3 regions of the Janibacter terrae genome follow, and region 1 is predicted to be linked to each of the others. Evidence: riboswitches for the same ligand, from Rfam matches in the RefSeq annotation. Region 1 holds a riboswitch; each other region holds the start of a gene.
What was found. Region 1 has a riboswitch for S-adenosylmethionine ahead of V3C34_RS08515 (bifunctional o-acetylhomoserine/o-acetylserine sulfhydrylase). Riboswitches for the same ligand answer to the same signal wherever they lie in the genome.
Positions count from the first base shown of each region.

Region 2: linked by a shared signal. The riboswitch ahead of V3C34_RS13330 (aminotransferase class V-fold PLP-dependent enzyme) and the one ahead of V3C34_RS08515 (bifunctional o-acetylhomoserine/o-acetylserine sulfhydrylase) in region 1 are both predicted to bind S-adenosylmethionine.
Region 3: linked by a shared signal. The riboswitch ahead of V3C34_RS01305 (OsmC family protein) and the one ahead of V3C34_RS08515 (bifunctional o-acetylhomoserine/o-acetylserine sulfhydrylase) in region 1 are both predicted to bind S-adenosylmethionine.

Region 1 covers NZ_CP144167.1:1,723,732-1,730,850, forward strand. The annotation lists gene V3C34_RS08490 (L-serine ammonia-lyase) at 1-248, opposite strand, end outside; gene V3C34_RS08495 (hypothetical protein) at 404-835, shown strand; gene V3C34_RS08500 (carboxyl transferase domain-containing protein) at 979-2,457, opposite strand; gene V3C34_RS08505 (hypothetical protein) at 2,500-2,868, shown strand; gene V3C34_RS08510 (hypothetical protein) at 2,855-3,256, shown strand; SAM riboswitch class IV at 3,290-3,403, shown strand; gene V3C34_RS08515 (bifunctional o-acetylhomoserine/o-acetylserine sulfhydrylase) at 3,420-4,739, shown strand; gene V3C34_RS08520 (hypothetical protein) at 4,806-5,111, shown strand; gene V3C34_RS08525 (hypothetical protein) at 5,111-6,358, shown strand; gene V3C34_RS08530 (hypothetical protein) at 6,368-7,119, shown strand, end outside.
Region 2 covers NZ_CP144167.1:2,695,642-2,702,760, forward strand. The annotation lists gene V3C34_RS13320 (DNA translocase FtsK) at 1-2,577, opposite strand, end outside; gene V3C34_RS13325 (A24 family peptidase) at 2,689-3,333, shown strand; SAM riboswitch class IV at 3,407-3,522, shown strand; gene V3C34_RS13330 (aminotransferase class V-fold PLP-dependent enzyme) at 3,566-4,783, shown strand; gene V3C34_RS13335 (ribonuclease J) at 4,931-6,616, opposite strand; gene dapA (4-hydroxy-tetrahydrodipicolinate synthase) at 6,613-7,119, opposite strand, start outside.
Region 3 covers NZ_CP144167.1:254,444-261,562, reverse strand. The annotation lists gene V3C34_RS01330 (NAD-dependent succinate-semialdehyde dehydrogenase) at 1-790, shown strand, start outside; gene V3C34_RS01325 (DUF952 domain-containing protein) at 1,093-1,443, shown strand; gene ybaK (Cys-tRNA(Pro) deacylase) at 1,444-1,950, opposite strand; gene ppk2 (polyphosphate kinase 2) at 2,015-2,908, shown strand; gene V3C34_RS01310 (YczE/YyaS/YitT family protein) at 2,934-3,602, shown strand; SAM riboswitch class IV at 3,648-3,762, shown strand; gene V3C34_RS01305 (OsmC family protein) at 3,793-4,257, shown strand; gene V3C34_RS01300 (SelB C-terminal domain-containing protein) at 4,265-6,106, opposite strand; gene selA (L-seryl-tRNA(Sec) selenium transferase) at 6,103-7,119, opposite strand, start outside.

The DNA of each region.
Region 1 (7,119 bases):
GACCTCGGGTCGCACAGCTCGGGCCGCTCGCCGGAGAGCCCGAGGAGCACCGCGGTGTTGGACCCGTGGCCGTGCCCGGTCGCGCCGAGCGAGCCGAAGAGCTCGGCCTTGACCCGGCGCACCTGCGGCAGCAGGCCGTCGTCGCGCAGCCCCTCGGCGAACATCACCGCCGCTCGCATGGGGCCGACGGTGTGCGAGCTCGAGGGGCCGATGCCGATCGAGAAGAGGTCGAAGACGCTCAGTGCCACGGGGGGGCGCTCCTGGGTGCTCGGGGTGGGGGCACGGTGACCGGTCGCGCGTGGGTGGCACGACCCGCCGTGGGTCCCAGTATCCACCCCGCGGCCGGAGGCGGCTTGTGGAAAAGTCCGCGGCGCGTCGGGTCGATCCCTGCAGGATGACGGGCATGAGCTTCGACGACCTGCCCCAGGGGTGGCACACCCGACCCCTCACCGACAGCACGCTCGCCGCCGACGTCGTCGACCTCGTCGTGCGGGACTCCGAGCGGGAGCTGGGTTGCATCAGCCTGCTCCTCTGCGACACCGGCGGCCGCATGGTCCAGCCGGTGACGATCACCGAGATGGACCTCCACCCCGGCGCGGAGGAGGACGCCGTCTTCGACACGATCATCGGCGGCCTCGCCGACAGCATCGGTGGTTTCGTCGCTGCCATCGGGCGCCCGCGCGGCCTCGCCCCGGACGACCGGGCGCGCGACCTGCACGAGGAGGCGCTCGCCGCGAGCCGTCGGCACGGCGTGCCGCTCCTCGGCACCTACCTCGCGACCCCGCAGGGCGTCGTCGAGATGCCGGTGTGGGAGGAGCTGCGTGCGACGGGGTGAGCGTCTGGCTGGCCCGAGCCGGCGTGTCGTACTGCAGTTCAGCTGACCGGTCCCCGTGAGGTCCCGGAAAGCCGGGCCCTGTCATCGCCCCCGATGACGAACTGCAGTACGACACTCCCAGACTCCAGCTCGCCCACCCACCGTCACAGCAGTGCCTCGACCTGCGCAGCGACCGCCGCGCCGATCGCGCGGGCGAAGGCCTGCGGGTCGACGTGCGCCGCCGGTTCCTCGGGGACGAGGACATCGACGAGCCCGTCCTCGTGCATCTGCGGCGCGCCGACGCGTTGGCGGGCGGCGAGGAGGGGGGCGTGCTCGGTGTCCTTGAAGACGATGGCGCTCGCGCCCTCGGGTGGCAGCGGGGAGAGCCAGGCATTGCCCGCGGCGACGACCCGTCGCGCGGGCAGCAGCGCGAGCGCGCCGCCGCCGGTGCCCTCGCCGAGCAGCACCGACACGCTCGGCACGGTGAGGGCCGTCATGTCGGAGATGCACCGGGCGATCTCGCCGGCCAGGGCCCCCTCCTCGGCACGCGGGGAGAGGTCGGCGCCGGGGGTGTCGATGACGGTGACGAGGGGCAGACCGAGCTCGGTCGCCATCCGCATGCCGCGGCGCGCCTCGCGCAGGGCGGCCGGACCCATCGACTCCGAGACCTGGTAGCGGCGGTCCTGGCCGACGAGGACGCACGACCGCCCGCCGAAGCTCGCCAGCGCGAGCATCACGCCCTTGTCCGACTCGCCGTAGCCGGTGCCGTTGAGCGGGATGACGTCGTCCGCGGCGTACCGCAGCAGCTCTCGGACGCCGGGGCGGTCCCCCCTTCGCGTCGTCTCGATGGCGGTCCACAGCCGCGCGATCTCCTCCTCGCTCGGCTCCGGCCGGGAGACGAAGGGGGCGATCCGCCGGACCGGCGCGCCGTCCTCCGCCGCGGGTGAGCGGGCGTGGCCCCCGGTCGTGGCGGAGAGCAGCGTGAGCGCCCGGGCGGCGATGTCGGCGAGCTCGTCGGTCGGCACGACCGCGTCGACGATGCCCTTGTCGACGAGGTTCTCGGCGACCTGCACGCCGGAGGGGAAGGGGGCGCCGTTCAGCGTCTCGTAGACGACCGGGCCGAGGAAGCCGATGAGCGCGCCCGGCTCGGCGATGGTCATGTGGCCGAGCGAGCCCCACGACGCGAAGACCCCGCCGGTCGTCGGGTGCCGCAGGTAGACGAGGTAGGGCAGGCCGGCGGCCTTGTGCGCGACGACGGCCGCGGAGATGTCGACCATCGTCATGAAGGCGGGCGTGCCCTCCTGCATCCGGGTGCCTCCGCTCGCCGTCGCCGCGACGAGGGGGAGGCGCTCGGTCGTCGCCCGGCGCACCGCCGCGACGATGCGTCCGGCGGCCGCGCGCCCGATCGAGCCGCCGAGGAAGCGGAACTCGCCGACGACGAGCGCGACCTCGTGCCCGCGGATGCTCGCCCGGCCGGTGACCACCGACTCGTCGGTGCCGGACCGCGCGGCTGCCGCCTCCAGGGTCGCGAGGTAGCCGTCGCTCAGGCCGGAGCGGTCGATCGGCTCGTCCCAGGAGACGAAGCTGCCGGCATCGACGACGGCGGCGAGCAGGTCGTGGGCTCCGGGGCGTGGCGCGCTCATGCCGTGATCGTGCCAGCAGCGGGGCCGCGTACGCTTGCCGCCGTGCTTGTGCCGCTGACCACTCTCGTGCTCGTCGCGGTCGGCGTGCTCGGCGTCCTGGCCCTGGCCTACCTGATCATCGACCGGCTCGTCGACGACCTCATGCTGCTCACGACCGCCGTCGTCGAGCTGCTCCTGCTCGCTCTCGTCGTCGGGTCCGCGATCGCGATGGGGCAGGTCGAGGGGGAGGGGGAGGGGGCGACGATGCTCGCCTACGCCCTCACCCTGCCGATCCTGCCCCCGATCGTCGTCTTCATCGCCCTGAAGGAGAAGACCCGGTGGGCCATGGGGGTCGTCCTCGCCGGTGCCTTCACCGTCGGTGTCATGACCTACCGCATCCTGCAGATCTGGCAGACCCATGGCTCCGCCTGAGCTGCGCACGGGCACCGGGCCGGGTCGGGTCGTCGTCGCCGTCTACGCCGTGCTCGCGCTCGCCGCGACCGGCCGCTCGGTCCTGCAGGTCACCCAGTACCTCGACCGGGCGCCGCTGGCGTACGCGCTCTCGGCGCTCGCGGCCGTGGTCTACGTCGTCGCGACCGTGGCCCTGGCGAAGGGGGGAACCACCGGCGCGCGGGTCGCGACCGGGGCGATCCTCGTCGAGGCCGTCGGCGTGCTCACCGTGGGCACGCTGTCGTACGTCCTGCCGGACCTCTTCCCGGACAAGACCGTCTGGTCGCACTTCGGGTCCGGGTACGGGTTCCTGCCGCTCGTCCTCCCCTTCGTCGGCCTGTGGTGGGTCCACCGCGTGAGACGGGCCTGACCAGATGCTGGTCACCCTCCTAGTCTCCGGGTAGGTCTTGAGTGCCAGCGCCAGGCCCCGGCTCGCTGGCCGGCAACCCTCCATCCGCGGTGGGGTGCCCCGGGAGACGACCTGGTCCGTGGCGACCGCCACGGTCAAGCGCGCACGATCAGGAGCAAAACTCATGAGCGACCCGTCCACGTGGAACTTCGAGACGAAGCAGATCCACGCCGGCCAGGCGCCCGACCCGACCACGGGTTCGCGGGCACTGCCGATCCACCTGACGACCTCCTACCAGTTCAAGGACACCGAGCACGCGGCGAACCTGTTCGCGCTCAAGGAGCTCGGCAACATCTACACGCGGATCATGAACCCCACGCAGGACGCGGTGGAGCAGAAGATCGCGGCCCTCGAGGGCGGCGTGGGCGCGCTCCTCACCGCCTCCGGCATGTCCGCGACGCACCTGGCCCTGGTCAACCTCGCCGAGGCCGGTGACCACATCGTCGCCAGCACCGCCCTCTACGGCGGCACGATCAACCTGCTGAAGTTTACCCTGCCGAAGTTCGGCATCGAGGTGAGCTTCGTCGATGACCCGAGCGACCTCGAGCAGTGGCGCGCGGCGGTCAAGCCCAACACCAAGGCCTTCTTCGGCGAGACCATCGGCAACCCCAAGGACATCGTCCTGGACATCGCCGGCATCTCCGAGGTCGCGCACGCGGCCGGCGTGCCGCTCGTCGTGGACAACACGATCGCGACGCCCTACGTGCTCCGTCCGATCGAGCACGGTGCGGACGTCGTCGTGCACTCCGCGACGAAGTACCTCGGCGGCCACGGCACCGCGATCGCCGGCGTGATCGTCGACGCCGGCCGGTTCGACTACGCGGCGGACCCGGAGAAGTTCCCCAACTACAACCAGCCCGACCCGAGCTACCACGGGCTGCGCTTCGGCCCGGACCTCGGCGTGGACGGTGCCATGGGTGCCAACCTCTCCTTCATCCTCAAGGCCCGGGTGCAGCTGCTGCGCGACATCGGCCCGGCGATCTCCCCCTTCAACGCCTTCCTCATCGGGCAGGGCATCGAGACGCTCAGCCTGCGCATGGAGCGGCACCTGGCCAACACGGCCAAGGTCGCCGAGTTCCTCGGTCAGCACGCGCAGGTCGACAAGGTCACGTGGGCCTCGCTGCCGAGCAGCCCCAGCCACGAGCTCGCGCAGCGGTACACGCCCCAGGGTGCCGGCGCCGTCATCTCCTTCGAGATCTCCGGCGGCCTCGAGGCGGGCAAGAAGTTCGTCGAGGGCCTGAGCCTGCACAGCCACCTGGCCAACATCGGTGACGTGCGCTCGCTCGTCATCCACCCCGCGTCGACGACCCACTCGCAGGGCCCCGACGAGGACCGGCTCGCCGCTGGCGTCACCCCCGGCCTCGTGCGCCTCGCAGTGGGCCTCGAGGCGATCGAGGACATCGTCGCCGACCTCGAGCAGGGCTTCGCCGCCGCGAAGGCCTGACGACCACCCCGAGGGGCCTGTGGAGAACTCCACGGGCCCCTCGGCGTTCTTCCCTAGCGTGGGTGCATGGGCGGACAGGAACGCATCTCCATCGACAGCGAGGGCATCGAGGGCCTCGGTCGCCAGCTCAAGGCCATCGCCGACTTCCTCGAGGAGAAGGCGGCCAAGGCCAACAACGAGGCCGTCGAGACCTTCGGGTTCCCGAGCTGGTACGGCACCGACGCGTACGAGGCGGCGATCGGGGACTTCGAGCGGGAGCGGATCAGGGTGGGCAAGCAGCTGCGCGAGCTGGCGCGGCTGGCCCGGGACGCGGGGTCCTGGTACGTGCTCACCGAGGACCTCGTCGACCGGCGCAACCAAGGGATCCTCTGATGGCGCTCCACGACCCCGGGACCATCGAGGAGGGCGACCCCAGCACGATCCGGGCCGAGGCGGACGAGCTGCGGACGGTCGCCGCCAACATCCACACCGTGGCCGAGATGCTGCGCATGGTCTCGACGAAGGGGGTGTGGGACTCGTGCGCGGGGACGATCTTCGAGGACGAGGTGGGCAGCACCCCGGATGACCTCTTCGCGATCGCCAACCGCCTCGCGGACACCGAGCGGATCATCCGTCCCTACGCGGACCGGCTCGAGGAGAGCCAGGCCACCCTCGAGCGACTCCGTGGACGGTACGAGGAGAACGTCCGCATCTCGGAGGAGCGCAAGGCGAAGCTCGCGACGCTGACCCCGCAGGACCCCGAGTACGCCATCGTCGAGCGGGAGTACCGGGCCGCCGCCAACTCGCGGGAGATGAACAAGAGGGGCTTCGAGCGCGAGGCGGAGGAGGCGAGCGCCGACGAGCGGACCATGGCGACGAGCCTGGCCGCGGTGGGGTCCGAGCTCTCCGACGAGAAGGGGTACAACGGTTTCGAGATGGCGAGCCGGACGGGCCGGAGCCGCCTGTTCAACAACGACGTCGTCGACCTCACGCCCTGGGGCAAGCCTGCGGCCGTCGTCACGGCAGCCGACCCGCTGGGCAGGCTGGGGCGCCGCGCCGTGTACGGGGAGGGCAGCTACCGGGACGTCGGCCTGACGACGGTGCTCACGGCGGCCGACATCCTCGTGCCCGGCAGTCGGCGCATCGAGGCCAGGGACGCGACCCGGGCCAGCCGCCGGGCCGACGAGCTCAAGGGCATCAGGGCCGCCGACAGGTCGACCAACCCCATCGCCCATCGACGGCTCGCGACCAACACGAGGATCTGGGCGCAGCACCAGGTCGCCACGGGCAAGGTCCGGGCGAAGCACAAGGTGACGGACACCCTCGCCGACAAGACCGGCATCCGGCTCGTGGACGACATGGTCACCGACTGGTCGGCCGTGGCCGGCGCCGGGCGCGTGCGAAGGAGCGGGTATGCGCTCAAGTACTCGGTCAAGGTCACCAACAAGACCACGGCGCAGGTGAGCTCGGTCCAGTCGGCCGCGGACAAGGTCGGCGCCGCGACCGAGTCCGACGAGGCCCGGCGCGAGCGCCGGGCGCGGGAGGAGGCCGAGGAGCGACGGCAGGAGACCGAGCGCCGGCGGCGAGAGTCCCGCGTGGAGGGCATCACGTCGCGACCGATCACCTCACCGGTGCCGTAGCCGAGAAAAGTGCGTTGCACCCCCTTCGCCGGGGTGCGAGCGTGGCGGCATGGCCTCCGACATCCACGTCACCCGGATCGACCCCGACGACGACGCAGCCGCTGCGCTCGTCCTCGACGGGCCGGCTTCGTCGCCACCCGCGACGGGGAGGTCGTCGGCATCGCCGGGTCCTGGGACGTCGAGCTCTCGGTCCCGGCGAAGGGGGGCGCCTCCCTTCGTCCTGCCGAGGGCCTGACGCAGGAGACGATCTACGGCCGCTTCGGGTACGGCGTCGCGAGCTCGGCGCTGCGCTCGCGCTTCGCGGCCGGCACGACCTTCACCGCGCCCGCTGCCGTGCGCACGCAGGCGGACGCGACGGCGACCCGCACGACCACCGCGAGCGCCGAGCAGGGCGCCCGCTGGCACGCCCTCGCCAGGGCGTGCGGCGAGCAGGCGCCGGGGCAGGTCGTGCGCAGCCTCGAGGACTGCGAGCGGATCCTGCGCGACGTCCCGGAGAGCCGCGGCGACCGGGAGCCGGCCCGGCTGCTGTGGGCGACCCGCGAGGGCCGCGACGTCGGGTGCGCGTACTTCCACCGCAGCCCCACGTGGTCCGACGGGCAGCCGCGGGGCGAGGTCGGGGTCTTCTTCCTCATCTCCGTCGACCCCGGTGCGCGGCTGGCGCTCGCCGAGCGGCTGACGACGATCGACCTCATGGGCAGCACGGAGTACTGGGTCACCCCGACGACGCCCTGGCGCTGTGGCTGCCCTCGCACCGCTCCATC
Region 2 (7,119 bases), 970 kb from region 1:
GCGCATCAGGGCGAGGGTGGTCGGCAGGTCCTCGGGCGTGATGAGCACGTCGCGGGCCTTGGAGCCCTCGGACGGACCGACGACGCCGCGCGACTCGAGCAGGTCCATGAGGCGACCGGCCTTGGCGAAGCCGACGCGCAGCTTGCGCTGGAGCATGGAGGTCGAGCCGAACTGGCTCGTGACGACGAGCTCGGTCGCCTGGAGCAGCACGTCGAGGTCGTCGCCGATGTCCTCGTCGATCTGCTTCTTGGGCGTCTCGGGGGCGACGTCCTCGCGGTAGGTCGGCTTGAGCTGACCGGTCACGTGGCTGACGACGGCCTCGATCTCCGACTCGGTGACCCAGGCGCCCTGGACACGCATCGGCTTGGACTTGCCCATCGGCAGGAAGAGCGCGTCACCCTGGCCGAGCAGCTTCTCCGCGCCCGGCTGGTCGAGCACGACGCGCGAGTCGGCGAGCGACGAGGTGGCGAAGGCCATCCGTGAGGGGACGTTGGCCTTGATGAGGCCGGTGACGACGTCGACCGAGGGTCGCTGGGTCGCGAGCACGAGGTGGATGCCGGCCGCGCGCGCGAGCTGGGTGATGCGCACGATCGAGTCCTCGACGTCTCGCGGGGCGACCATCATCAGGTCGGCGAGCTCGTCGACGATGACCAGCAGGTAGGGGTAGGGCTGGATGACCCGCTCGCTGCCGGGGATCGGCTCGACCTTGCCGGCCCTGACGGCCTTGTTGTAGTCGTCGAGGTGCTTGTAGCCGAAGGTCGCGAGGTCGTCGTAGCGCATGTCCATCTCGCGCACGACCCACTGCAGGGCCTCCGCCGCCTTCTTGGCGTTGGTGATGATCGGCGTGATGAGGTGCGGGATGCCCTCGTAAGCCGTCAGCTCCACGCGCTTGGGGTCGACGAGCACCATCCGCACCTCGTCGGGCGTGGCCCGCATGAGGATCGAGGTGATCATCGAGTTGACGAAGGAGCTCTTGCCGGAGCCGGTGGCGCCGGCGACGAGGAGGTGCGGCATCTTCGCGAGGTTGGCGATGACGTAGCCGCCCTCCACGTCCTTGCCGACGCCCATGACCATCGGGTGCTCGTTGTTGCGGGCGACGTCGGACCGCAGCACGTCGCCGAGGCAGACCATCTCCTTGTCGGCATTGGGGATCTCAATGCCGATGGCGGACTTGCCCGGGATGGGGCTGAGGATGCGCACGTCGGCCGAGGCGACCGCGTACGCGATGTTCTTCGACAGCGCGGTGACCCGCTCGACCTTCACGCCCGGGCCGAGCTCGACGACGTACCGGGTGACGGTCGGGCCGCGGTGGAACCCGGTGACCTGCGCGTCGATGCCGAACTCGTCGAGGACGCTCGTCAGGGACTCGACGACCTTGTCGTTGGCCGCCGAGCGCTCCTTGTGGGGTGCGCCGGGCTTGAGGTGCTGGCTGTCAGGGAGCGTGTAGGTGACGTCGCCGGCCAGGGCCAGCTGCTCGACCCGCTGCGGCAGCTGGGTCGTGGGCGGCGGCTCCAGGGCCGGCTTGTCCGCACTCCTGATCGGCGCGACGACCGGGTTCTTGGTCGGCCGCTTCTCCCCCGGGCGGGGACCGTCGGTGGCCGCGGCATCCGCGGCCGGCTCGTCGACCGCGTCGACGGGCGCGGCGGCGCCCTTGCGCTTGCGTCCCTTCCCCGCGGGCTGGACCACCGCGGCCTGGTCGAAGGCGGTGTCGCCGTCGCGCTCGCCCAGGTTCTCGTCGTCGTCGAAGGTGCGCCGACGCCGGGCCCGCGCGACCGCGGCCTGGGGAGCGTCCCCCTTCGCCGCGACGTCGGCGCTGGTGACGTGCGAGGGGACCTCCCCGGTGAAGGCGGCCCGGACGTAGGCCAGGCGCTGCGGCACCTCGTGCAGGGGGGTGCCGGTGAGCAGGAGGAGGCTGAAGAGGCCGAGGAGGACCAGCAGGACGATGGCCGGCCACTCCGTGACCGCCGTGGTCAGGGGGTCCGCGGCGAGGAAGCCGACGATGCCGCCCGCGTCCCGCATGGGCCCGGCGCCGTCCGGCGGCTGCGGGATGTCCTTGGAGATGTGCGTCAGGCCGGAGACGGCGAAGAGCAGCCCCGCCGTGCCGAAGCCCAGGCGAGCGTCGGCCGCGGACTCGCCGGCCGAGCGCAGCAGGCGGACCCCGAGGAGCAGCAGGACGATCGGCAGCGCGTACGCCACCCGGCCGAAGGTGCCCGCGAAGACCGCGTGCACGACGTCACCGAAGGCGCCCGACAGGCCCCACCACTCGCGGACCGCGACGACCAGGGCCAGCGCGAGGGCCAGGAAGCCCCACCCGTCGCGCCGGTGCTCGGGCTCGATCTCGCCGGCACTCGTGCCGATCCGGCGCACGCCGGCGCCGGTGGCGTGGGCGACGCCCACCCACGTCCTGTGGACCGCGGCCAGCGGCAGCGGGAGACCACCGCCGGACGCGGCCTTCTTGCGCGGGGCGGCGGTCTTCCCCTTCGCAGCGGACGTGCGACCCGACGGACGGGTGCTGCCCTTGGGGCGCGACGAGGCGCCCTTGGTGCTGCGCGAGGAGGTCGACGGACGAGTGGCCATGTTCCGCAGGTTAGGCGAAAGCCCCGCCCGACACACGCGTCACACGCGCAACAACGGCAACCTGTGGAGATCGGGGAGCGGCCCCGGCACCCGCCGAGTAGCGTCGCCGCCGTGGACGCACGCACCCTCATCGTCGCCCTCCTGGCGCTCGTCGGCGGCGTGGTCGGGTACCTCTGGCTGCGCACCGGGACCTACCGGCGGGAGGACGAAGGGGGTCCCCTCCCCCGACACCTGTGGGTCCTGCCGGTCGCCCCCTCCGTCGGGTGGGCGATCGCACGCGGGCTCTCCGACCTGCCGTGGCCGGTGCTCGCGGCACCGCTCTCGCTGGCCCTCGCCGGCCTCGTCCTCGCCGCGGTGGACGCCGACGTCCACCGCCTGCCCAACGCGATCACCCTGCCCCTGGTCCCCGTGCAGGCCGCGCTGCTCACCCTCGCCTCCGCCGCGACCGGCGAGTGGGAGGCGTTGCAGCGGGCTGGGCTCGCGGCCCTGCTCGTCGGGGGCGGGACGCTCGCGCTCGCCTTCCTCCTCTTCGGCCGCTCGATCGGGATGGGCGACGCCAAGCTCATGGTCTCGATCGCGCCGACGCTCGCCTGGCTCGGCTGGACGCACCTCGTCGTGGGGGTCTGGGTGGGCTTCGTCATCGGTGGACTCGCCGCTCTCGCACTGCTGCTCGCGCGCCGGGCCGACCGGGGGACGCACCTCGCCTTCGGTCCCTACCTCGTCGCCGGAGCGGTCATCGCCGTCGCCCTCGGCTGACGTCCCAGGTGGCGAGACGCGCCTCGCCTCCTCTCGACACGGACCCACCGGTGTCCGATATGGTCATCCGCAAGGTCACGAGTACCAGCGACAAGCCCCGGCTAGCTGGTCGGCAACCCTCCTCCGCGGTGGGGTGCTCCGGGTGACGACCTGGCCGGCGACGCCATTGTCGCCCGGCAAGCGCGGACTCGTGGTCGACACCCGGGTCCCTGACGGACCAGGAGCATCCCCAATGACCGTGTCCCACGTGCAGCAGACCTCGACCGACCTCCCCCGCCTCGTCTCGGAGGGCCTGACCTACCGCGACCGCGACGGCTCGACCGTCGAGTACGCGCACCTCGACCACGGGGCGACGACCCCGGCCTTCGAGGCCGTCGCGCAGGAGGTCGCCACCGCCGCGGTGACCTACTCGTCCGTTCACCGCGGTGCCGGCTTCGCCTCCCGGGTGACCAGCTCGCGCTACGAGCAGGCTCGCGAGAGCGTCGCCGACTTCGTCGGGGCGCGTGAGGACGACCAGGTCGTCTTCACCCGCAACACGACCGACTCCTTCAACCTGCTGGCCCGGGCGCTGCCGGCGGGCACGAAGGTCTTCGTCTTCGCCTCCGAGCACCACGCGGCCCTCCTCCCGTGGGGCGACACGCTGCGGCTGCCCGTGCCGCACAGCCGCGACGAGGCCGTCGAGCTCCTCGAGCAGGCCCTGCGCAACCACCCCGCAGAGCACCGCCTCGTCGTCGCCACGGGCGCGTCCAACGTCACGGGCGAGCACTGGCCGATCGAGCGCCTGGCCGCGGTCGCCCGCGAGCACGACGCCCGCTTCGCCCTCGACGCCGCCCAGGTCGCGCCGCACCGTCGGGTCGACATCGCTGCCCTCGGGATCGACTGGGTCGCCTTCTCCGGCCACAAGATCTACGCCCCCTTCGGCGCCGGGGTGCTCGTCGGCCGCAGCGACTGGCTCGACGCCGCCGACCCCTACCTCGCCGGTGGCGGCGCCACCGCCCGCGTCGGTCTCGACACGACAGAGTGGACCTGCGGTCCGGCCCGGCACGAGGCCGGCTCCCCCAACGTCCTCGGCGCGATCGCCCTGGCGAGGGCCTGCGAGATCATCGCCGAGCGCGAGCGGGCGATCATCGACCACGAGCAGGCCCTGCGCATCCGACTGCTGAGCGGTCTGGCCGGGATCGAGGGTGTGCGCGTCCACACGCTCTTCGGCGGTGGAGAGGGCGCCCCCGTCGCGGCGATCACGGTCGACGGCCACGACAGCAGCGAGGTCGCGCGCATCCTCGGCGACGACCACGGCATCGGTGTGCGCGACGGCAAGTTCTGCGCGCACCTGCTCGTCGACGACCTGCTCTCCGAGCACGAGCAGGACACCGCGGTGCGGATCAGCGCGGGCCTCGGCACCACCCCGGCGCACATCGACCGGCTCCTCGGCGCCCTTCGCGCCCTCTGACCCTCCTCGGGTGAGGTCGAAGGGGGGACCCGGCAGTCCCCCTTCGCTCAGCAAGAGAAACCTCGCCTTCGCAAGAGTCTCAAACTCTTGCGAAGGCGAGGTTTATCGGGTCACCCGAGAATCCTGGGACGCCCGGGGCACCGTCTCCTAGGCCGCCACGACCACCGGGATGATCATCGGGCGGCGACGGATCTTGCCGCCGACCCAGCCACCGACGGCGCGGCGCACGACCTGCTGCAGCTGGTGGGTGTCGGTCGTGCCCTTCCTGGTCGCCTCGTCGAGCGCGGCGATGATCTTGGGCTTGACCTGGGTGAAGATCTCGTCGTCCTCGGCGAAGCCGCGGGCGGTGATCTCGGGGCCGGCGATGACCTTGCCGGTCGAGGAGTCGACGACGACCATGACCGAGATGAACCCCTCGTCGCGCAGGATGCGGCGGTCCTTGAGCAGCTCCTCGGTGGTGCCGCCGACGCTCGAGCCGTCGACGTAGACGTACCCACAGGGCACGGCGCCGGCGATGCGGGCGCGGCCGTCGACGAGGTCGATGACGACACCGTCCTCGGCGAGCACGACGTGGTCGGGGTCGACCCCGGTCTGGATCGCCAGCTCGGCGTTGGCCACGAGGTGGCGCCACTCGCCGTGGACCGGCATGACATTGCGCGGCTTGACGATGTTGTAGCAGTAGAGCAGCTCACCGGCGCTCGCGTGACCGGACACGTGCACCTTGGCGTTGCCCTTGTGCACGACGTCGGCACCCAGGCGCATGAGGCCGTTGATGACGCGGTACACGGCGTTCTCGTTGCCGGGGATGAGGCTCGAGGCGAGCAGCACGGTGTCCCCGTCGCCCACGTCGATGCGGTGGTCGCGGTTGGCCATGCGCGACAGGGCCGCCATCGGCTCGCCCTGGCTGCCCGTGCAGATCAGGACGACCTCGTTGTCCGGGTAGTTGTCGAGCTTCTTGACGTCGACGAGCACGCGGTCGGGCACGTGCAGGTACCCCAGGTCCGCAGCGATGCCCATGTTGCGCACCATCGAGCGACCGACCATGGCGACCTTGCGGCCGTTGCGCTCGGCGGCGTCGAGCACCTGCTGGACGCGGTGCACGTGGCTGGAGAAGCAGGCGACGATGATCCGGCGCTGCGCCTTGTGGAAGACGGTGTCGATCGCGGGACCGATCTCGCGCTCGGGCGTGGTGAAGCCCGGCACCTCGGCGTTGGTCGAGTCGGTCATGAAGAGGTCGACGCCCTCCTCACCGACGCGGGCGAAGGCCCGCAGGTCCGTGAGGCGACGGTCCAGCGGCAGCTGGTCCATCTTGAAGTCACCGGTGTGCAGGACCGTGCCGCCCCCGGTGCGCACGAAGACCGCGAGCGCGTCGGGGATCGAGTGGTTGACGGCGATGAACTCGCAGTCGAAGACGCCGAAGGACTCGCGCCCGCCCTCCTTGACCCCGAGGGTCCAGGGCTTGATCCGGTGCTCCTTGAGCTTGGCCTCGACGAGGGCCAGCGTGAGCGTCGAGCCGACGAGCGGGATGTCGGGCTTGTGCTTGAGCAGGTAGGGCACAGCGCCGATGTGGTCCTCGTGGCCGTGCGTGAGGACGATGGCCTGCACGTCGTCGAGCCGGTCGAGGATGTACTCGAAGTCCGGGAGGATCAGGTCGACGCCGGGCTGGTGGTCCTCGGGGAAGAGGACGCCGCAGTCGATGACGAGCAGCTGGCCCTCGTGCTCGATGACCGCCATGTTGCGTCCGACCTCACCGAGGCCGCCGAGCGGGATGATGCGCAGCGCGCCCGGGGCGAGGGCGGGCGGCAGCAGCAGGTCGGGGTGCGGGTGGCTCATGCTGCCCCGATCCCGGAGGCGGCCAGACCCTTGCGCAGGATGTCGAGGTGCTCGTCCGGCCCCTCGACGTAGGGCAGGCGCACGCTCGCGTGCTCGATGACGCCGAGCTCGACGAGGGCGGCCTTGGCCATGATCGCGCCCTGCGAGGTGGACATGATCGCGTTGGTCACGGGGATGAGGCGGTGGTGGATCGCGCGGGCGGCGGCGAGGTCACCGGCGTCGACGGCCTCGACCATCGCCCGGTACTCGCGCCCGGCGACGTGGCCGACGACGGAGACGACGCCGTGGGCGCCCTGGGCGAGGTGCGCGAGGTTGACCTCGTCGGCACCGGAGAACCACAGCAGGTCGGTCGCGGCCATGACCTCGGAGGAGGCCCAGAGGTCGCCCTTGGCGTCCTTGACGGCAAGGATCCGCTCGTGGTCGGCGAGCGCGATGAGCGTGTCCACGGCGAAGGGGGTCGCGGTGCGCCCCGGGATGTCGTACAGCATGATCGGCAGCTGCGC
Region 3 (7,119 bases), 1.5 Mb from region 1:
GATCCTCGACCCGCGCTCGCGCAAGCTCTCCTTCACCGGCTCGACCCCGGTCGGCAAGCACCTGCTCGAGCTGGCCGCCAGGACGGTCATGCGCACGTCGATGGAGCTCGGGGGCAATGCCCCCTTCCTCGTCTTCGACGACGCCGACCTCGACGTCGCGGTCGACGGGGCGATGGCGGCCAAGATGCGCAACATCGGCCAGGCCTGCACCGCGGCCAACCGGATCCTCGTGCAGCGCTCCGTCGCGGGCGAGTTCGCGCGGCGCCTGGCCGAGCGGATGGGCGCGCTGCCCATGGGGCGCGGGGTCGAGGAGGGCGTCGTCGTCGGGCCGCTGGTCAACCAGAAGGCGGTCGACAAGGTCGACGAGCTCGTCCGCGACGCGGTCGGGCGGGGAGCGACGGCGCGGCTGGGCGGCGAACCGGCCGACCGGGAGGGCTACTTCTACCCGGCGACGGTCCTCACCGGCGTGCCCGCCGACGCGCAGATGGCCGAGGCCGAGATCTTCGGGCCGGTCGCGGCGATCACCGAGTTCGACACCGAGGAGGAGGCGATCCGCCTGGCCAACGACACCCCCTTCGGCCTGATCTCCTACGTCTTCACGCAGGGGCTCGACCGCGGCCTGCGGGTCAGCGAGGCCCTCGAGGCGGGCATGGTCGGCCTCAACCAGGGCGTGGTGTCCAACCCCGCCGCCCCGTTCGGTGGCATCAAGGAGTCCGGGCTCGGGCGCGAAGGGGGGACGACGGGCATCGAGGAGTTCCTCGAGACCAAGTACATCGGGGTGCGGGTGTGACGCCTCAGGTGCCCCAGGATTCTCGGGTCACCCGATAAACCTCGCCTTCGCAAGAGTTTGAAACTCATGCGAAGGCGAGGTTTCTCTTGTCGAGTGGTCAGGCCCCGGACCCTCCTGCGCGGAGCCCTCGGCCGTTGGGTGACCCGCACCGGGTTGCCGAGGGGTGAGCGAAGGGATGTCCAGCGGGCTGCCGTGGTCACGGCCCATCGTGTCGGGGCCACGCAGCAGGCGGCGGTTCTGCTCCTCCCGCGCGCTCAGGGCAACCCCTCGAATCCACGCGCGGCGCGCGGGATGATGGCTGCATGACCCTCCAGCACATCGCCCTCGAGTCCGACTGGCAGGCCGCCCAGGCGTCCGGGACCTACCCCGTCTCGACGCGCGGGCGGCTCATCTCGCAGGAGGGCTTCATGCACTGCAGCGGGTCGCCTGCCCAGCTCGAAGGGGTCCTCGCCCGCTTCTACGCCGACGTCACCGAGCCGCTGCTGCTCCTGACGCTCGACGCGCAGTCCCTCGCCGCCCGGGGCCTCACCGTCCGGCTCGAGCCGGCCGTCCCCGGCACGCCGGTCGGCAGCGACACCGAGCTCTTCCCGCACGTCTACGGCGGCGACCTGCCGGTGGGCTGCGTCAGCCAGGTGGACCGCCTCCGGCCGTGATCAGGCCCGCCCGATCGCCGCGACGACCGCGCCCGTCACCTCCACGAGGGCCGCGGGGGCCAGCTCCAGGTCGAGCCCTCGTCGCCCGCCGCTGATGAGGACCGTGTCGTGCCCGAGCGCAGAGGCGTCGAGGACCGTGACGAGGGCGCGCTTCTGACCGACCGGGCTGATCCCGCCCACGACGTAGCCGGTGGTCCGCTCGGCGAGCGCCGGGTCGGCCATGCTCGCCCGCTTCGCGCCGACCGCCGCGGCCAGGGCCTTGAGATCCAGCTGCCCGGCGACGGGGACGATGCCCACGACGAGTCCGTGGTCGCGGGGCAGGTCGGTCTGGGCGAGCAGGGTCTTCAGGACCCGCTCGGGTGGGACCCCGAGCACCTCGGCGGCCTCCACGCCGTACGAGGGCGCCGCCGGGTCGTGCTCGTAGGGGTGCTCCGTGTACGCCACCCCGGCCGCCGCCAGCGCCCGCGTCGCGGGGGTGGCGCCGCCCCCCTTCGTCCTCCTGGCCATGGACTCCAGTCTCCGCCACCCGCTCCGACACCCGCGCGACAGGTCCACGTGGTACCCACGTCCCATGCAGAAGCAGAACCTCCGCGAGTACATCGACCGGCTCATCGACGAGGGCTACACCGTCCGCGACGACCAGGGTGACGACCCGATGCTCATCCGACCGGACGGCCTGGCCGTCGAGACGTGGCGGGAGAACTACCCGTACGACGAGCTCATGACCCGCAACGACTACGACGTCGAGAAGTACCTGCTGCAGATCGAGCTGCTGAAGTTCCAGTACTGGGCGCAGGACACCGGCCGCAAGTTCGTCGTCCTCTTCGAGGGCCGTGACGCCGCCGGCAAGGGCGGCACGATCAAGCGCTTCACGGAGCACCTCAACCCCCGGGGCGCCAGGGTCGTCGCGCTCACCAGGCCGAGCGAGCGAGAGGAGGGCGAGTGGTACTTCCAGCGCTACCTGCGGCACCTGCCGACGAGCGGCGAGATCGTCCTCTTCGACCGCTCCTGGTACAACCGCGCCGGCGTCGAGCGGGTCATGGGCTTCTGCAGCGACGAGCAGTACGAGGGCTTCATGGACCAGGCGCCGAAGATCGAGCGGATGCTCATCGACGCCGGGGTCCACGTCACCAAGCTGTGGTTCTCCGTGACCCAGCAGGAGCAGCGCACCCGCTTCGCCATCCGCCAGATCGACCCGGTGCGCCGGTGGAAGCTCTCCCCGATGGACCTCGAGAGCCTCGACAAGTGGGAGGCGTACACCGCCGCCAAGGAGGCGATGTTCGAGCGGACCGACACCAAGCACGCGCCCTGGACGGTCATCAGGTCCAACGACAAGAAGCGCGGCCGGATCAACGCCATGCGCTTCTTCCTCAACCAGTTCGACTACGAGGACAAGGACACCCAGATCGTCTACGCGCCCGACCGCAAGGTCGTCGCCCGCGGCAAGCAGACCGTGGGCGACTGATCTCGTCGAGCCCTACGCTGACCCGGTGACCGACGACGCGCCACCCCGCGGGCGACAGCTCGCCGACATCGGCCCCCTCGAGCAGCTGCGTGCCGGGCGCCTCGGGGTCCGTCTGCCGTTGCTCCTCGCGGGCCTCTTCCTCTACGGCGCGTCGATGGCGATGGTGCTGCGCGCGACGCTCGGCCAGATCCCCTGGGACGTGCTCCACGTCGGCGTCTCGCGCCACGTCCCGCTGAGCTTCGGCACGATCGTCGTCGGCGTCTCGCTGCTCGTGCTGCTCGGGTGGATCCCGTTGCGGCAGAAGCCCGGCGTCGGCACGATCGGCAACGCTCTGCTCATCGGCCCCTCCGCCGACCTCGTCCTCGCGCACCTCGACGAGCCGGGCGACCTCGGCTGGCGCATCGTGCTCCTCGTCGGGGGCGTGGTGCTCAACGGCATCGCGACCGGCATGTACATCGGCTCGCAGTTCGGGCCCGGTCCGCGCGACGGCCTGATGACGGGGATCGCGCGCCTCACCGGCCACTCGATCCGGTTGGTGCGCACGGGGATCGAGGTCACGGTGGTCGTCGTCGGGTGGCTGCTCGGCGGCACGGTCGGCGTCGGCACCTTCCTCTACGCGCTCGCCATCGGGCCGCTGGCCCAGCTCTTCCTGCCGCTCTTCACGGTCGACCTCAGGCGCGGTCCCACTTCCTGATACATAACTGGACGTTATGGATTGCTGTGTGTCATCTTATGGCCAGGTCATGAGTCCCAGCGCGAAGCCCCGGCTTGCTGGGCGGCAACCCTCCACCCTCGGTGGGGTGCCCCGGGTGACGACCTGGGCGTCGGCCGACCGGCCGCGCCAAGCGCGGGTTCACGAGAGCCCCTGATCCACGGAGCCGTCCATGACTGCCACCACCGCACCCACCACGCTGCTCGAGGTCACGACCCGGGGCGCGCTCGTCACGGGGACCGAGGTCGCCATCACGAGCCGCCAGTTCAGCTACACGATCGACGAGCCGCCGGCCCTCGGCGGCACCGACAAGGGCGCCAACCCGGTCGAGCACCTGCTGGCCGCCCTCGCCTCGTGCACCGTCATCAGCTACCAGGTCTGGGCCGACAAGCTCGGCCTCCGGGTCGACACGATCGACGTCGACCTGCGCGGCGACCTGGACCTCGCCGGGTTCCTCGGCACGGACGAGTCGGTGCGTCCGGGCTTCCAGGGCATCGAGCTGGCCATCACGGTCAGCGGCCCGGAGAGCGAAGGGGAGTACCGCCGCCTCGAGCAGGCCGTCGCCGAGCACTGCCCCGTCCTCGACAACCTCACGCACGGCGTGCCGGTGACGACGAGCCTCGAGGTCGCTGCCTGAGCGCGGCCTAGCGCACGACCTGCCGCAGACTCCCGTCCACCCGCCGGGTCCACCCGCGGGCGTCGAGGTGCTCGAGCAGGGGCACGGCGACGCGCCGGGTGGTCCCGAGCGCCTGTCGCGCGAGGCTGAGGGTGAAGGGTTGCTCCAGCCCGGCGAGCACCCGCATCGCCCGCGCCGGCGCGTCGGGGAGCAGCACGACGTCGTCGGGCAGACGCATGATCCGTCCGAGGCGCTCGGCGGCCGCGAGCTCCGCGGTCCCGAGACCGAGCTCGGCGAGCTCACCCCGCTCCGCCGCCACGAAGGGGGTGGCCCCCAGCCGTGCCTCGAGAGCCGCGATCCCGGCCTCCGCGGCTCCGAGGCCGCCAGCCTCCGGGTCGTGGACGCGGCCGTCGGCGACGGCGAGGCCGGCGTCGGTGGCCAGTCCCGGCACCAGGGCCTGCCCGAGCACCGCAGGGAGGTGCTCGGGCAGGCCGAGCGACCTGGCCGCCTCGGCGACGGGCAGCCCGGCGCTGAGCGGGTCGGCGGCATGGTGCCGGCGGACGGCCTCGCCGAGCCGGTCGCGCCACGTGCTCACGGCCCCCGCGTCGACCCACCAGTCACCGTGCCGCACGGCACCCGCTGGCGCGGGGAGACCCAGCCGGTCGAGCACGTCCGCCCGCTCGGCTGCGCGCGAGCGCAGCCGAGCGGTGGCGAGGTCGGCGGGGTCCGCGCCTGCAGAGGCGAGGGCCTGCCCCCTTCGCCCTGGGGCACCGCGGCGGGTGAGCGGCAGGGGGTCGACGTCCACGACGCGGACGGCCCACAGGCGACGACTCCCCGCGTCGCGCAGGATCGCCCGGTCGCCCACGCGCCACGGGAGGACGGTCGCGGCCGAGAGGCGGGCGTGGTCCGGCCCGAGGGGGCGCACGTGCACCTCGACGTCGACCGACCCGACGTGCAGCGTCCCCTGCTCGACCATCTGCATTGCCCTAGGGGAATGCGCGCTCCCGTGACCGTTCGTCTGCATTGCCCTAGGGGAATGCAGCTCGGTGGCGGACACGTCGACGACCGACGCGAGCGCGAAGGCGTCGGGCGTCAGCAGCGCGACGGAGCGGCCGACCTCGTCCACGCGGCGCAGGTTGACTGCGACCCGGGAGACCGGGCCGACGGCTTCGTGCGCCTCGTCCTGGCTGTGCAGGCCACGCACCGTCACCTCGCGTGCGGACCCGCGGTCGAGCAGCACCAGCCGGTCGCCGACGTGGACCGTGCCCGCGCCGAGGGTGCCCGTGACGACCGTCCCCGCGCCGGAGACGGAGAAGCTGCGGTCGGACCAGAGCCGCACCGGCGCCCGGGCGTCCGGCTCCGGCAGCCGGGCAGCGAGCTCGTCGAGCGCCGCGCGAAGGGAGTCCATCCCGTCGCCCCGGACCGCCGAGACCTCGACGGCAGGGAGGTCGAGCCCGGCCTCGGCCAGGTGTCGCCGCGACTCGGTGAGCACGCCGGCTCGCTGCTCGTCGTCGGCCAGGTCGCACCGGGTGATGACGAGCAGGCCGTCGGTGATGGCGAGCGCCTGCACGGCGGCGAGGTGCTCGCTGCTCTGCGCCTGCCAGCCCTGGTCAGCGGCGACGACGAAGACCACCGCCGGCGCCGGCCCCAGCCCCGAGAGCATCGTCCCGAGGAACCGCTGGTGCCCCGGCACGTCGACGAAGGCGACCTCGGCCCCGCTCGGCAGGGTCGTCCAGGCGTAACCGAGCTGGATGGTCAGCCCGCGCTCGCGCTCCTCGCGCAGCCGGTCGGGGTCACGCCCGGTGAGCGCGCGCACGAGCGTCGACTTGCCGTGGTCGACGTGCCCGGCGGTGGCGAGCACGCGCCTCATGGGGTGGGCGTCCCCGGGTCGGGCCCGTCGTCGCCGAGCGCCGCCCGCAGTGCCGCTTCGACGTCACCGTCCCGATCGGCCGGGACGCAGCGCAGGTCGACCAGGCCGCGCCCCCCTTCGACCCGGGCGAGCACGACCGGCTCGCCGACGCGCAGGCGCTCGACGGCGTCCGCGGGGATCTCGACGGCCCAGCCGGGCAGGGGCACGCCGGGCGCCCCGCCGCCGCCGACGCGGCCCTCGACCGCCACGACCCCACGGCCGAGGGCGGCGGCGAGGGCCTCGACCCGCGGCCGCAGCTCGTCGGCGGTGACGTGCAGCGCGGCGGTGACCGGTGGGACCGATCCGCGCAGAGTCGCCTCGAGCGCGGCGAGGGTCAGCTTGTCGACGCGCAGGGCGCGCTGAAGCGGGTGGCGGCGCAACCGCTCGACGACCTCCGCGTCGCCGAGGACGAGACCCGCCTGCGGGCCGCCGAGGAGCTTGTCGCCGCTGGCGGTGACGATCGTGGCGCCCGCGCGCAGCCACGTCGTGGCATCCGGCTCGTCGGGCAGCAGCGGGTCGGGCCGCAGCAGGCCGGACCCGATGTCGGCGACGACCGGCACGGGGGAGCCGTCGGGCCGACGCAGCCCGCGGAGCTCACCGAGGCCCACCTCGGCCGTGAACCCGTCGACGCGGAAGTTGCTCGGGTGCACCTTGAGCACGCACCCGGTGCCCGGACCGATCGCGTCGGCGTAGTCCCTCAGGTGGGTGCGGTTCGTCGTGCCGACCTCGCGCAGCCGAGCGCCGGTCGAGGCGATGAGGTCGGGCAGGCGGAACCCGTCGCCGATCTCGACCATCTCCCCGCGCGAGACGACGACCTCGCGCCCGGCGGCGAGCGCGGTCGTGGCGAGCACGAGCGCGGCCGCGCCGTTGTTGACGACCAGCGCGCCGGTCGCGTCGGGGACGGCGTCGAGCAGGGCGGCGAGTGCCCCGGCGCCGCGTCGGCTCCTCGCTCCCGTGGCCAGGTCCATCTCGAC